DNA from 2 places in the Geobacillus zalihae genome. Region 2 is predicted to be linked to the other one. Evidence: predicted binding sites of a transcription regulator. Region 2 holds the regulator's gene; the other holds the start of a gene.
What was found. Region 2 encodes Rex, which represses fermentation and respiration genes when NADH is low (regulators of the CRP and FNR family bind a similar motif). Its sites were predicted from a motif close to TTGTGAAATATTTCACAA; they were not measured.
Positions count from the first base shown of each region.

Region 1: a site for Rex is predicted at 2,965-2,982, ahead of ric (iron-sulfur cluster repair di-iron protein). Genes of this name have one in related genera too.

Region 1 covers NZ_CP129217.1:739,227-746,830, reverse strand. Annotated here, with positions in the region: gene QWV57_RS03860 (YwiC-like family protein) at 1-26, opposite strand, end outside; gene moaD (molybdopterin converting factor subunit 1) at 32-262, opposite strand; gene QWV57_RS03850 (molybdenum cofactor biosynthesis protein MoaE) at 259-726, opposite strand; gene mobB (molybdopterin-guanine dinucleotide biosynthesis protein B) at 723-1,223, opposite strand; gene QWV57_RS03840 (molybdopterin molybdotransferase MoeA) at 1,220-2,479, opposite strand; gene ric (iron-sulfur cluster repair di-iron protein) at 3,044-3,751, shown strand; gene moaA (GTP 3',8-cyclase MoaA) at 3,838-4,863, opposite strand; gene modB (molybdate ABC transporter permease subunit) at 4,918-5,580, opposite strand; gene QWV57_RS03820 (Crp/Fnr family transcriptional regulator) at 5,803-6,501, shown strand; gene QWV57_RS03815 (hypothetical protein) at 6,441-6,926, opposite strand; gene QWV57_RS03810 (MFS transporter) at 7,170-7,604, opposite strand, start outside.
Region 2 covers NZ_CP129217.1:251,507-259,110, reverse strand. Annotated here, with positions in the region: gene groES (co-chaperone GroES) at 1-248, opposite strand, end outside; gene QWV57_RS01415 (CPBP family intramembrane glutamic endopeptidase) at 604-1,338, shown strand; gene QWV57_RS01410 (YdiK family protein) at 1,335-1,514, shown strand; gene tatC (twin-arginine translocase subunit TatC) at 1,696-2,439, opposite strand; gene tatA (twin-arginine translocase TatA/TatE family subunit) at 2,460-2,612, opposite strand; gene QWV57_RS01395 (redox-sensing transcriptional repressor Rex) at 2,630-3,271, opposite strand; gene moaC (cyclic pyranopterin monophosphate synthase MoaC) at 3,287-3,775, opposite strand; gene QWV57_RS01385 (ABC-F family ATP-binding cassette domain-containing protein) at 3,872-5,797, shown strand; gene tsaD (tRNA (adenosine(37)-N6)-threonylcarbamoyltransferase complex transferase subunit TsaD) at 6,119-7,132, opposite strand; gene rimI (ribosomal protein S18-alanine N-acetyltransferase) at 7,129-7,581, opposite strand; gene tsaB (tRNA (adenosine(37)-N6)-threonylcarbamoyltransferase complex dimerization subunit type 1 TsaB) at 7,541-7,604, opposite strand, start outside.

The sequences.
Region 1 (7,604 bases), 490 kb from region 2:
ATCACCCATTTGCTTTTGTTCGCCATCCGTCTCATCCTCCGCTTACCGGTGGAATAAAGGCGACCGTGTCGCCGGCATGAAGCGGCGACTCGTCGCGGGCGTACTCCTCATTGACCGCGGTCATGACGCGCCCGAGCGAGACGCCATAGCGCTCTTCCACTTCGTCTTTCAGTTGTTTCACCGTTTCCGGAACGTGCGGCCACATCACTTCCCGCTCGCCGATTTGCTCGCCCAAATGGGCGAAAAACAATAGACGGATCATTCCTCTTTCACCTCCGGTTTTCCGGACGGATACGCCGTTGTTTCAAGCTGGTCGCCCACCCAGGCGCTTCCGTCCTCCCATTGCTCTTTTTTCCAAATCGGCACGATTTGTTTGATCCGCTCAATGGCATAGCGGTTCGCCTCATACGCTTCGGCGCGGTGCGGCGAGGAAACAGCGATGACGACGGCGATGTCGCCGATCTTAAGCCGCCCGATCCGGTGGGTGATGGCGGTTTTCGCCCCTGGCCATTTCTCCGCAATTTCCGCCCCGATTTGCGCGAGCATTTTCTCGGCCATCGACACATACGCCTCATATTGCAAAAAGAGCGTCCGCTTGCCGTTCGTCCATTCGCGCACCGTGCCGGCAAAGACAGCGACCGCCCCCGCTTCCGGACGCATCACTTTTTTCATCACATCCTCGACCGAAATCGGCCGGTCGGTAATGACAAACAACGGTTCTGTCATGTTCGCGTTCTCACCTCATTTATGAGCCATGGAATATATTCATCATCGTCCGCCAGCAAAAACACCGGGTGTGACAGCGGTTCGGGAAGCGGCTCCCAGGCGATGACGGCGCGGATGTCGGCGAGGTGCTGGAGCGACGCCCAATCTTTCGCGGAGCGCACAAGCACGACTTTCGGATGCCGCTCTTGTTTGTAGCCTTCAACCAACACGAGATCGAGCTGAAGCGGCGCATAAAGCGCCAACACGTCATCCAGCCGCCATAGCGGACGGCGGAGATGCAGCTGCAACAGCCCGCCACCTTCGACCGCTGTCGCCGACGCCCCCGCCCGCTCGTGGCGGACGGAATCGACGCCTTCGGGCCGCGCGGGTTCGCCGCCATGGCCGTGATGCTTCACCGTCCCGACGCGCCATCCTTCCCGGACCGCGGCCGCCACCCATTTTTCCATCAACGTCGTCTTGCCGCTATGTTTATAGCCGACGACTTGCCAGACGTTCATTCGCTTGATCCCTCATCGTCATTCAAAAGCCACACGTCGACCTCATCGCCGGCCGCAAACCCCCGCGTTCCGCCCGGCAGCACCATTAAGGCGTTCGCAAAGGCAAGCGAGGTGACGATGTTCGACTTGTCCATGCCGACCGGCTTCACGACAAGCCGACCGTCAACCGCCTCGACCCGGCTGCGCACGAAGCGGGTGAACGGGTTCGGCTTCGGAAACTCGGCGCCAAGGGTGGCTTTCGCTTTTTTCAAATACGGCTTGGCCGAAAACAGCCGCGTGCGCACGACCGGGCGGACGAACAGCTCATACCCGACGTAGCACGCCGACGGGTTTCCGGATAGACCGAACAGCAGCTTGCCATCAATCTCGGCGACGGTCGTCACGCTCCCCGGGCGCATGGCGATTTTGTTAAACAACACGTTCGCTCCGAGCCGCTTGTAAATGGCGGGCAAATAATCGAAATCCCCGACCGAGACGCCGCCGGTCGTAATGAGCATGTCCACTTGATCGAGCGCCTGGCGCACAGCGTGAAAACACGCATCGAGGTCGTCGGCCAACTGGCCGAAATAAATCGGCTCGGCGCCGCTTTTGAACACCTGCGCCTCGATCATGTAGGCGTTGCTGTTGCGGATTTTTCCCGGCACAAGCGGTTCAGAGACGTCGAGCAGTTCGCTGCCGGTCGCAAAAATGCCAATCCGGGGCTTTTTCGCCACCTTCACTTCGGCGTAGCCGAACGTCGCCAAGAGCGCCGCCACCCCGGGATTGATGCGCGTCCCTTTTTCGATAAGCGGCTGCCCTTTTTTCGCGTCTTCCCCTTGAAATGAAATGTTGTCGCCAGGGCGGAACGAGCGCTTAATCGACATATACGTTTTTCCATCCCGCTCGTACTGTTTGGCGAGCTCGAGCATGACGACGGCATCGCACCCGTCGGGAATTTGCGCTCCGGTCATCAGGCGCACCGCTTGAAACGGGCCGACCGGCTGCTTCGCCACTTGCCCGGCGCCAATCGTTTCGATCACTTCAAACTCGACCGGATGGTCAAGTCCCGCTCCTTCCGAATCCGCGGCGCGAATGGCAAATCCGTCATACGGCGAGCGGTCAAACGGCGGCACGTCATGATCGGCGCGCAAATCTTCGGCCAAATAGCGGCCGTACGACTGGCGAAGCGGCACGATCTCCTCTTCTCCTCTCCCAGCGTAACGCATCACCCGGGTGATGGCTTCCGCTACGGGAATGGGGGTTCGTCTTTCGACCAACGGTGTTCTCCCCTTTCTTTCCCTCATTCACTTCACTAAGCCCATTTTATCGTTTTATCACAATGATTTCCAATCTTGCAGCTGCTTAATGGTTTTGTCCAATTTTTCATCAACGACGCTGGCATCATCAATATGTTGCAAAATCATCTTTTTCTTCCTCCCAGCGGCTTGCCTTGGCCAGCAGCCACATGCTGACTCCTCCTCTTTTTTCGGCCGTTCACATCTTCTATGCAGCACATTCACAATTTATAGGCTCTTCACCACAACATGTACTTGACAAGCAATACGGTTTCCTGCACAAAGATGTGCAAAAATCACTGATTTGTTGATTTTCCCTCACAAGCGTAAATAGAGTATGTTCAGAAAAAATCAAGTACCACTTTTGGTGAAGAGCCAATTTATATCGTCCGTTTTATTGTACAGGAAAGAAGGGAGCCACTGTTGTGATGTTCATCACATTTCCTTAGTTGTCCACTTTTTCGTTTGTGTGAGATGTGTCACAACGTTGGCGTCCAAAACAAGGTATGCTGAAGCTGTAACGATTTGGTGATGGAGGGATCCGAAATGGAACAGCAGTTTACCGAACAATCGTTGATTGGTGATATTGTCACGGTCTTTCCGAAAGCAGCGGATTTGTTTAAAGCGCGGCGGATTGATTTTTGTTGCGGCGGGCAGCGCCCGTTAAAAGAGGCCATCGAAGAGCGCGGACTGGACGGCGAAGCGCTCCTTCGCGAGCTGAACACCCTTTACGCGGAGGCGCAAAACAAGCCGTCCGGAAACTGGAGTGAAGCTCCGCTAGCCGACTTGGTCGAGCATATCATCAACACGCACCACCGCTATTTGAACGAGGAGCTGCCGCAGCTCAGCCCGTATGTCACGAAAGTGTTGCGCGTGCACGGCATGCATCACCCGCATCTTTCCCGGGTGCATAAACTGTTCCATGAGTTAAAAACGGAGCTTGAGCAACACTTGATTAAGGAGGAAACGGGCGCATTCCCACTCATTTTGCAATTCGCCGACAACCCGTCGCCGGAAAACCGGGAGGCGGTCGAGCAGGCCGTTCGCGAACTCGTCCATGAGCATGACGCCGCTGGCGATCTCATCAAAGACATTCGCGACATCACCAACGACTTCACCCCGCCGGAAGACGCATGCGGCACGTACCGGCTCGTCTACAGCCGGCTCGCGGCGCTTGAAGACGATTTGTTCACCCACATCCATTTGGAAAACAACATCCTCTTCCCGCGCGTGTTGGCGGCGGTGAAGAATTAAAGGAAGAAAGACGCCGATTCGCACTTCCGAAAACATAAACCAAAAACGGGATCGCTTCTTCTACGGAAAGAGCGCTCCCGTTTTTTTCACCCTCCAATATACGACATTTCAATTTTCGGCCGTTGTTTCGCCGTTTCGGCTGTCCGTTCTTCCGAATAGCGGTCCGTCCGCCGGTTCCAGACGGCTGTAATGAGCTCCTTCAGCTCCTCTTTCCCTGCCCCGGCGCGCAGTTTTTCTTTCAACGACACGCCTTTCGAGGCAAAGAGGCACGTATACAGCTTGCCATCGGCGGAAATGCGCGCCCTCGTGCAGCTCCGGCAAAACGTTTCCGTCACGGAGGCGATAAAGCCGACTTCCACCTCCGTGCCCACGTAGCGGTAGCGGCTCGCCACCTCGCCGAAGTACTCGTGTTCGACCGGCTCGAGCGGGTGCATGGCGTTGATTTGCTCGTACATCTCTTTTTTCGTCACGACATGGGAGTAATCCCAGCCGTTCGTCGTGCCGACATCCATGAATTCAATAAAGCGGAGCGGGATGCCCAAGTCTTTAAAGTAAGCCGCCATCGGCACGATTTGCGAGTCGTTCCATCCTTTTTTGACGACCATGTTCACTTTCACGCCGAGCCCCGCCGCCAGGGCGGCTTCGATGCCTTTTAACACCGGGGTGACGCCGACGCCAATGCCGTTCATTTTTCGGAAAATGTCATCATCCAACGCATCCAAACTGACGTTGACGCGCTTCAACCCGGCCGCTTTCAGCCGTTTCGCCCATTTCACCAAATGGATGCCGTTTGTCGTAAGGGCAACGTCCCGCAAGCCGGGAATCATGGACAGCCGCTCAATGAGCGCATCGAGGTCGCGCCGAAGCAGCGGCTCGCCGCCAGTCAGGCGGATTTTTTCAACGCCAAGCTCGACGAAACATTCCGCTAAAAGCGCCATTTCCTCAACCGTCAACAGCTGGTCTTCCGCCAAAAAGCGAAAATTCGGCCCGAACACTTCAGCGGGCATGCAGTAGACGCAGCGAAAATTGCATTGGTCGATGACCGACAGCCGCAAATCGCGCAACGGGCGGGACAGGCGGTCGGCGATCGTCACCCGGTCGCGCTCTTCCATGGCGCTCCCTCCTTTCCATGTCATGGGCCGCGTGATATTCCAACGGCCTTCTCCTTATCGCTGCCAACGGCCTAGTTTCGCCGCACAAGACAATAAACTAAACGACAATCCAATCGTGACCGCCACCCATGCCCACGCCAACTCCATCCGCCCCGACTCCATCGCCATATAGACGGCAGTCGGAATCGTCTGCGTTTTTCCCGGGATGTTTCCGGCAAACATGAGCGTTGCGCCGAACTCCCCGAGGCTTCTGGCAAACGACAGCACCGCTCCGGAGAATAACGCGTGTTTGGCCAGCGGCAGCGAAATATGCCAAAACACTTGGCGCTCGTTCGCCCCGTCGATGCGCGCCGCTCCTTCAATGGCGGGGTCGACGGCCTCCAGCCCCGCTTTGGCCGCCTGATACATGAGCGGAAACGACACGACAACCGCCGCGATCACCGCTGCGCCGGGCGTAAACAATATCGTTGTGTGAAACCACCTTTCCACCAGCTGTCCGATTAGGCTATGACGCCCAAACAAGACAACGAGCAAAAACCCGACGACCGACGGCGGCAATACAAGCGGCAGCATAAACACCGTCTCCACGATCGTCTTCCCGCGGAACCGGCGGCGCGCCATCCACCTCGCCGCCGCTGTTCCAAGGATTGCGACGATCACGCCGGCAAGAAGCGATATGTTTATCGATAACCAAACCGGTGACCAAAACTCTGCCATCGACGAACCTCTCTCTGTTCCGTCTCCCTTTTACCATACGAAAACAAACAGTAGAATGCTGTGATGCTATGCTACTCACATTGTAACATAGAAAAAGGAAAAACCAATTTAGAAAAAATTGTGACGCCTCTCAGAGAAAGTCGCAACCGGTGATTTTTTTCACTCTCTCTCGCTGTGATGATTTTTACAATAGAAATAGCTGAATGAATGGAGGTGCTATCGATGGAAGCTGCAGTGAATGAATATTTTCCCCATTTACGTTCTTTGTTGCAATCGTCGAAAAAAGTGATTCCACTTTGCAAGCACTCCTTTTTGTTCCAAGAAGGGATGCCGGCCAATGAGCTGTATTTGATCCTTTCCGGCAAAGTGCAAGTGAGCAAAATTTGTCCGGACGGAAAAGAAATGTGCTTCCGCATTTGCGGAAGCGGGGAAATCGTTGGTGAATTGACGCTGTTTACGAACGATGCACGCTACTTGTTGACGGCCAAGGTAATAGAGCCAGGCGAAGCGGCAGTCATAAACAAAGAGGAACTGGAACAGCAGCTGCTGATCAATCCGCCCCTTACCCTTGAATATATGCGCTGGATCAGCAAGCATGCCCGGCGGACGCAGACGAAGTTTCGCGACTTAATTATGAACGGCAAAAAAGGGGCGCTTTACTCGACGCTCATTCGCCTTTGCAACAGTTATGGCGTCCCGCTTGAGGACGGAAGCATTTTTATTGATGTCACATTGAAAAACCAAGATTTAGCCAACTTTTGCGGCACGACGCGCGAAAGCGTCAATCGGATGCTCAACGCCTTAAAACAGGAAGGGATTATCTCGATGAAGCGGGGGAAAATTACGGTTCATGATTTAAACTATTTGAAAGCGGAAATCCAATGTGAAGATTGCCCGGCGGATATTTGCTGCATTGAGTGAGCAAAACGCCAAGGACAACAAAACGGATCGAGCCGTCTCAGGACACTGATGAAAAAAGCGCCCGGCCGGCCGTTGTTCTCGGCACGCCGGACGCTCTTTTTTTCTTGTCGGTTGTGATGCGAATCACTTCTGTTTCTTTTCACTGCCGTATAATGCGTTTTCCCTTTGTCAATTTCAATGTCAGTGATTTGCGCCGTCATTTCGACGCGGACATCATGCAGACCGATCCGCTCCATTTTCAACGGCACCGGTGCTTGGTTCACTCCTTTATGCGCCGCTAACATGTTCGCAGCAGACTGTTGCGTAGTTGCCGCTGTTCCGTTTTTATTTTCCGCCTTTGCCTCTCCTCCTCCCCCGTTGCTGCATGCGGCCAGAAGCGAAGCGGCTAACGCGACGGACAATAACGAAGACATCCTTTGTTTCATCGTTCTCCCCCCTTAGATGATTTGATTTACACCTTTAACGTACGGCATTTTCACTTCTTCCCTGGTGATTTGTATCACCAACAGACAGCCATGTTTGAATGATTTGTGAAATAATGAGCAATATATTTTAATCATGTAACAATAGTGAAACGCATACTCACATTGAATAACAGAAAAACACGCCCAAATAAAAAAAGAGGCTAAAAGCGAACAAGCTTTCAGCCTCTCTATACGGTATTCCATTCAAGAAGCGAACCGCTTCGCCGGTTCGCCGGCTTTTTTGCCAAATACGAGCCGGTTCAGCAAGAAGCAAATAAGGGTAAACAAGCTAAGGAGCAGAAAACCGAGCACGTACGAACCTGTTGCATCTTTCATGATCCCCATGACAATCGGCGGAAAAAAGCCGCCAAGTCCGCCCCAGGCCCCGACAAGGCCGGTGACGGCGCCCGTTTCGGCTGGGAACAGCTGCGGCACGAGTTTGAACACCGCACCGTTGCCCAGCCCAGACATCACGGCCACAAACAAACAAGCCGCTGTCATCACCCAAATATTTTCCATTCCAAACGCGATCACCAACGCGCCGATTGTCATTCCAGCGTAGACGAACGTCAACACCCGTTCAGCGCCGATTTTATCGCCAAGATAGCCGCCGACTGGCCGCGCAAGCGTAGCGAGTAC
Region 2 (7,604 bases):
ATTAAGTATTCTTTGCCGTCGTATTTCACTTCTGTGCCCGCATATTTCGAGAAGATAATGCGGTCGCCAACTTCGACTTCCGGCGCGATGCGTTGGCCGTTATCGAGCACGCGGCCTGCACCGACAGCGACAACGCGGCCTTCTTGCGGTTTTTCTTTCGCCGTATCCGGCAGCACAATGCCGCTAGCCGTTTTTTCTTCTGTTTCCACGACTTCAATGACAATGCGATCGCCTAATGGCTTCAACACGGGAAACGACCTCCTTAACGATAGTTTTCGCCGTTCTTATTAGCACTCATCACTATCGAGTGCTAACACACTTATAATATTAATGAACTTCTTTCCGTTTTGCAAGTAGGAAATGCAAAAAAATAACTGTTTTTCTCTCCTAAAGAAGAAAGAGCAAAAGGAGCCGGTTGTTTTGCCTCTACTCCCCATCCGCGCGGAGCTCATTTTCATTATTTCACATTCCTCGGACTGATAAACGGCTCCGGTTAATTTTTTTACGGCGGTGAGGTGGGATGCGAGGATGCAGTTTTCTTACTATTTTCGCCATACATGTGCTACAATACGGATATAATTTGAAATAAAAGGGGTAGAGGGTTTGAAACGCAACCACTGGTACGTCATCATCACGTATATCGTCATGCAGCTGTCCGCCTTTGTCGGCGTGCCGCTTCTTCGCGCCCTCGGCGTCGGCCAAGGAACGGAAAGCCGCCTCGAAGCCGCCAAACTGGCTTCCGGGTATTGGGCGATCATTAGTTTCCTGCTCGCTTTTGTCATTATCCTATGGCTGCTCCGCGGTGACCGCAACGAACGAATGATGCGGCGGCTGCCGCTTGGTTCCTCGTGGATGTGGGCGGTCTTGGGCGTCTTTTTGGCGCTCACGGCGCAAAGCATCGCCGCCAACATCGAATGGCGGTTGCTCGGCATCAAACCAGGGTCGGAAAATACAAGGCAAATCATCGATATCATCCGCCTGACGCCGCTGCTTATCGTCGTCACCTCCGTCATCGGCCCGATTTTGGAGGAGATTATCTTCCGCAAAATCATTTTCGGCTCGCTTTATGAAAAATACAACTTTTGGCTTGCTGCGCTTGTCAGTTCGCTCTTGTTTGCCCTTGTCCATATGGAGCCGGAGCATTTGCTTTTGTACACGTCCATGGGGATGGTATTCGCGTTTTTATACGCGAAAACCGGACGCATTTTCGTGCCGATTTTCGCCCATGTCGCCATGAATACGTTCGTCGTCGCCATGCAGACGCTGTTGGCCGACGAGATTGAGAACATGATGCGCCAGTCCGAGCTGCCGCTCGCCGTTTGGAGGGTTTGGCTATGATGCGAAACCCTCAGCTGTTTTCGCTTCCGTATTTCGTCTTAGGCTCAATGTTTACGTATTTGGCCATCGAAAGTGCTCATGAAACGGTTTGGAACGTCTCCACCATCGCTTTAGCGGCGCTCGCTGCCTTTGATTTCGGCACCGCCCTTCGCCTTCTTTTCGCCTCAAAACGCTGACCCCTTCCCGTGATTCGGACGGGAAGGGACCAGAACATCAGTCTCATGACGGCGATCATATCGTGAAAATGGAAACAAAAAACAAGAGGCCGGCCTCAAAGTCCTGTGTTGCGGCTTTTGAGACGGCCCCTTCGTTTGGCCCGGCCTTGCTCGCTTTCCTCTCAATGTTTTTCGTCCCGCCTCACTCATTGCCTTCCTCCTCGGCTGCTCGCTGCGCTTTCCGATAGCCGATGCGCGCCACCCAAATGCTTCCTTCATACAAAATGGTGAGCGGAATCATGACGATCACTTGCGACAGCACATCCGGCGGCGTAATGACCGCCGCTAAAATAAGCAGCGCCAAATACGCATACTTGCGGATGCGAACAAGAAGCTGCGGCGTAATAAGCCCTAAGCGGGTGAAAAACAACACGACGATCGGCAGCTGAAACACGATGCCAAACGGCAGCACGAGCTGAAGCAAAAACTGAAAATATTCATTAATGCCGATCATTTGTTGAACCCCTAGTTGGTCAGCCAGCTGGCTCATAAATCGAACGACAAACGGAAACAAGACGAAATAAGCGAAGCTGACGCCTGCTAAAAAAAGAACGATCGACGCCGGGATATAGCTTAACGTCACTTTCCGCTCTTTTTCATACAGACCGGGGCTGACAAACGCCCAAATTTGATACAACAGCACCGGAGCCGACAGTACAGCCGCGATGACAAAGGCAAACTGAAAATACACTTTAATCGGATCGGTGAGGCGGAAGGCGTTCATGGTCAAATGCTTCGCCTCGGCCGTTCGCTGCAAATACAAAATGACATCATCGACAAAAAAGAAACTAACGACAAGCGCCGCAGCAAAAAAGATGAGCACGATGATGAGCCGTTTTCGCAGTTCACCCAGATGCTCATACACCGACATTTCTTTGTCATTCATTGTTTCCCCATCCTGCCTTGTCATCGGTCGGTTTTCGTTTCTTCGTCATCAGCGAGCCCTTTTGTGGCGTCTTTAAACTCGCGAAGCGACTGGCCGAACGACCGCCCCAACTCCGGCAGCTTTTTCGTGCCAAACAGCAACAAAATCACAGCAACGAGCAACAAATATTTCATGTGTTGTTCTCTCCTTTTTACGATGGCGATGGATAGTTTTTCAAAAAATAGACGAGCGACTGCAGCTCAATGGCTAAATCGATATGATGGACGCGAATATGGTTCGGCACGTTCAACCGCGCCGGAGTAAAGTTTAAAATGCCTTTAATTCCTTGCGCGACAAGGCGGTCGGTCAGCGCTTGAGCCGCGGCGGCCGGCACGGTTAAAATGGCGACCGGGATGTTTTCGTGAAGCCGCTCCTCCAACTCATCGAGATGATAGACCGGCACCCCGCCGACTGTCGTCCCTACTTTCCGCTCATCGACATCAAACGCCATCACGATTTTCGTATTGTTGTTTTTCGAAAAATTATAGTTTAAAAAGGCGGTGCCTAAATTGCCGACGCCAAACAAGGCGACTTCGGTCACCTCATCCTCTTCAAGCGTCCGGCGGAAAAACGACAACAAATAATTGACATTATACCCGTATCCCTTTTTGCCAAGCGCGCCAAAATAGGAGAAATCACGGCGGATCGTCGCCGGATCGACTTTCACCGCCTCGCTCAACTCGGCAGAGGAGACGCGTTGCTTGCCGGAAGCGTGCAAGTTTTTCAAAAACCGATAGTAAAGCGGCAGCCGTTTGGCGGTTGCCTGCGGAATTTTCGGTTGTTCGTTGCTCATGATCTCATCCCCTAGCTAATCGGTTTTCCGTCGGTAATGGCCAGACTTCCCGCCCGTTTTTTCGACCAAATACGTCGGACCGATGACCATTCCTTTATCAAGCGCCTTGCACATATCGTACACTGTCAACGCACAGACCGAAGCGGCCGTCAGCGCTTCCATTTCCACTCCTGTGCTCCCTTTCGTTTTCACCGTTGCCGTGATGACGAGCTTATGCGCTTCTCCATCGTTTTCCCAAGCAAAAGCAATGTCCACACCCTTTAACATAAGCGGGTGACACATTGGAATAAGGTCAGCTGTCTTCTTCGCCGCCATCACCCCCGCCACTTGAGCGACGGCGAGCACATCCCCTTTCTCGATCGCATTGCTCGTCATTTTTTCGTAAATTTCCCGGCTGACAGTCACGCTCGTTTGCGCCACAGCCACTCGCACAGTATCTTCTTTGTGCGTAATATCAACCATTTTCGCGCGCCCTTGTTCATTGAAATGAGTGAACGATGACAATACAATCTCCTCCATTTATACACTATACACGATTTTTCATCATTCGTCTTTGACCGTTTTCGCGACTTGCGTTAAACTATTCGCGAGGTGACGGACATGATCATTTTGCAAGTGCACGGGCTCACGAAATATTTCGGCGCTGACCTTATTTTATCGAATATAAAACTAGAAATACAGTCCCGCGACCGAATCGCCCTTGTCGGCCGCAACGGAGCGGGAAAATCGACATTGTTGAAAATCATCGCCGGTGAACTCTCTTTCGACAGCGGCAAAATCATCAAACCAAACCATATCAAAATCGGCTATTTGGCGCAAAACAGCGGGCTCGACTCGCCGCGTTCCATTTGGGACGAAATGCTTGAGGTATTCACCCCGCTTCTAGGACTCGAAAAACAGCTCGCCGAACTCAGCATGCAACTCGGCGACCCGGACGTACTCGCCGATCCCGCTCGCTATGAAAAAACGCTGAAAATGTATGACGAGCTGCAAGAACAATACAAAGAACAAGGCGGCTACCAATACGAAGCCGACATCCGCTCCGTTTTGCACGGGCTGCAGTTTTCCTCATATGATTATAAAACTACGCCGGTCTCGTCGTTAAGCGGCGGACAGCGGACGCGGCTTGCCCTTGGGAAATTGCTGTTGTCCAAGCCGGATTTATTGATTTTGGACGAGCCGACGAACCATTTGGATCTTGAGACGCTTGCCTGGCTGGAGCAGTACTTGCAAGCCTATCCCGGTGCCGTCCTGGTTGTTTCCCACGACCGCTACTTTTTAGACAAAATCGTCACCGACGTATACGAACTGTCGAATGCCACGCTCAAACACTATGCCGGCAACTACAGCCGCTATTTGGAGTTGCGGGCCGAGCAATACGAACAAGAGTTAAGACGGTACGAGAAACAGCAAGAAGAAATCGCCCGACTCCAAGACTTCATCCAGCGCAACATCGCACGTGCCTCGACGGCCAAACGGGCGCAAAGCCGGCGAAAGCAACTGGAAAAAATAGAACGGCTCGAACGGCCTGTCGGCGATGAAAAATCAGCCTCCTTTTCGTTCTCGATCGATCGACCGAGCGGCTATGAAGTGCTCACCGCTGAAGACATAGCCGTTGGCTATGACGACGGTGCACCCATCATCCGCCAAATCAGCTTCCGCATCACGCGCGGCGAAAGCGTCGCCCTAGTCGGGCCGAACGGCATCGGCAAGTCGACATTGCTGAAGGCGATCGCCCGAAAACTCCCTATCCAAACAGGAGAGCTCCGCTACGGCGCAAACGTCCAAATCGGCTATTACGATCAAGACCAAGCTGATTTGTCATCGAACAAACGGGTGCTTGACGAGCTGTGGGACGCCTACCCCGAAAAGACGGAAAAAGAAATTCGCACCGTGCTCGGCAACTTCCTGTTTTCCGGCGATGACGTTTTAAAACCGGTCTCCGCTTTAAGCGGCGGGGAGAAAGCACGCCTTTCGCTCGCCAAGCTGATGCTGCAAAAAGCAAATGTCCTTCTTTTGGACGAACCGACAAACCATCTCGACCTTGACAGCAAAGAAGTGCTCGAGCAAGCGCTCATCGACTACCCGGGAACGATTTTGTTCGTTTCCCACGACCGCTATTTCATCAACCGAATCGCAACAAAGGTGTTTGAACTTTCCAGCGGAGGCCTAACGGAATACTTAGGCGACTATGATTACTACATCGCCAAAAAAGAAGAAATGCGCGAATTGGCGCTCCTGAACGTCCGCCCGACAGAAACGGCAAGTGATTCTGCCAAAACGACATACGAGCAAGAAAAAGAGGAAAAAAAACGACGGCGCCAGCGCCAACGCCGCTTGGATGAAATCGAAGCCGAGATTGCAGCGCTTGAAGCACAAATCGCTGAGATCGAGCAAAAACTTTGTGATCCATCCGTTTACGGCGACTATGAGACGATGCAACGATTGACGCAAGAAAACGACGAGCGGAAGCAGCGAGTCGAAACGTTATTGGCCGAATGGGAACAGCTTTATACTTCACTATAACCGACAACCCGCCTCTAGTTTCGGCGGGTTGTTCTTTAGTTAGTCACATTATCCACAAAAGAATCCACAATTTCCACCATGGAATATAAGTTATTCACCAACTTTTCCACATTATCCACAAAAAACATCTTCCTTTTGCACAAAAATCGCTGTGTATTGTTTTTCTTATGTTGATCATGTTTTACCGCTTTTTCCACATTGTCCACAGATTTGTGGATAAAAATATACACAAACTTTTTTCACATGAAAACAAAAAGGACGATCCGTTTGCCTGCCGCAAACGGATCGCCCTTCGGTGTCTTTCGCGTTTCAGCCAACTGCCTAGACAAGCGGCAAGCTTGGATTGGCGTTGAGCGCCAAATCAGCCCGCTTTCCTTGTTGATATAACACTGTTCCCGCAACGGCAATCATCGCAGCATTATCGGTGCATAGCGATAACGGCGGGATGACAAGCTCCACATCGGGGAGCTCTTTCATTTTATCCTGCAGTGCAGCCCGCAGCCCGCGGTTGGCCGCCACCCCCCCGGCGAGCAGCACTTGCCGTACGCGGTATTCTTTGGCGGCCTGCACCGTTTTCGTCACCAGCACATCGACGACGCTGGCCTGAAAGCTCGCGGCCATCTGTCTCGGATCGATCTCCTCGCCGCGCTGCTTCGCGTTGTGGAGCGCATTGAGAACCGCCGATTTTAAGCCGCTGAAGCTGAAATCATACGAACCTTCCTCAAGCCACGCTCGCGGCAAATCAATCACTGGCTCTCCCTCATGAGCCAGCCGGTCGATGTGCGGTCCTCCTGGGTACGGAAGGCCTAAAGCCCGCGCCACCTTGTCATACGCCTCACCGGCAGCGTCATCGCGCGTTTCACCGATCACCGCAAAATTCCCATGCTCCTTCATGAACACGAGTTCCGTATGACCACCGGAAACGACGAGCGCCAACAGCGGAAACTTCATTTCAGCCACTAATTGATTGGCGTAAATATGACCGGCGATATGATGCACCCCAATAAGCGGCAATCCATGGGCAAACGCTAACGCTTTCGCCGCGTTGACCCCGACAAGAAGCGCTCCGACAAGCCCCGGTCCGGCCGTCACCGCCACCGCATCAAGGCCCGCAAACGATACGCCGGCCTGCTGCATCGCTTCTTCAATAACGAGCGTAATTTGCTCCACATGATGGCGGGAAGCAATTTCCGGCACGACGCCGCCAAACCGCCGATGGCTTTCCATTTGCGACGCCACTACATTCGATAAAACCTCTCTTCCGTTTTTCACGACTGCTGCCGCCGTTTCATCGCAGCTCGTTTCAATGCCTAATACATATACGTCCTCATTCATCTCAGCTTCACCCACATGACTAACGCGTCTTCAAAGTTATCCGGATAATACCGTTTGCGAATGCCTCCGTTGCGAAACCCTAGCTTTCGGTACAGCGACTGGGCAACATGATTGGACACGCGCACCTCAAGCGTCATCGTCGCCGCCCCGTGCTGCCTGGCCATGTCCATCAAGCGCCGCATGAGCGCTTCACCAAGCTTTTGCCCACGAAACTGCGGCAACACGGCTACATTCGTCACATGCGCCTCATCGATGACAAGCCACATCCCACCATACCCGATGATCCGCCCGTTGTACACCATGACGATATATTTGGCGTAGCGGTTGTACATGAGCTCGTTGTAAAACGATTCACGGCTCCAAGGCGAAGTAAACGATGCCCGCTCGACTTGCACGACTTCATCAATGTCATGAATGGTCATTGGCCGAAATTGAACATTGATCCCCATCGTTCTGTTCCCCTTTTTGTTTC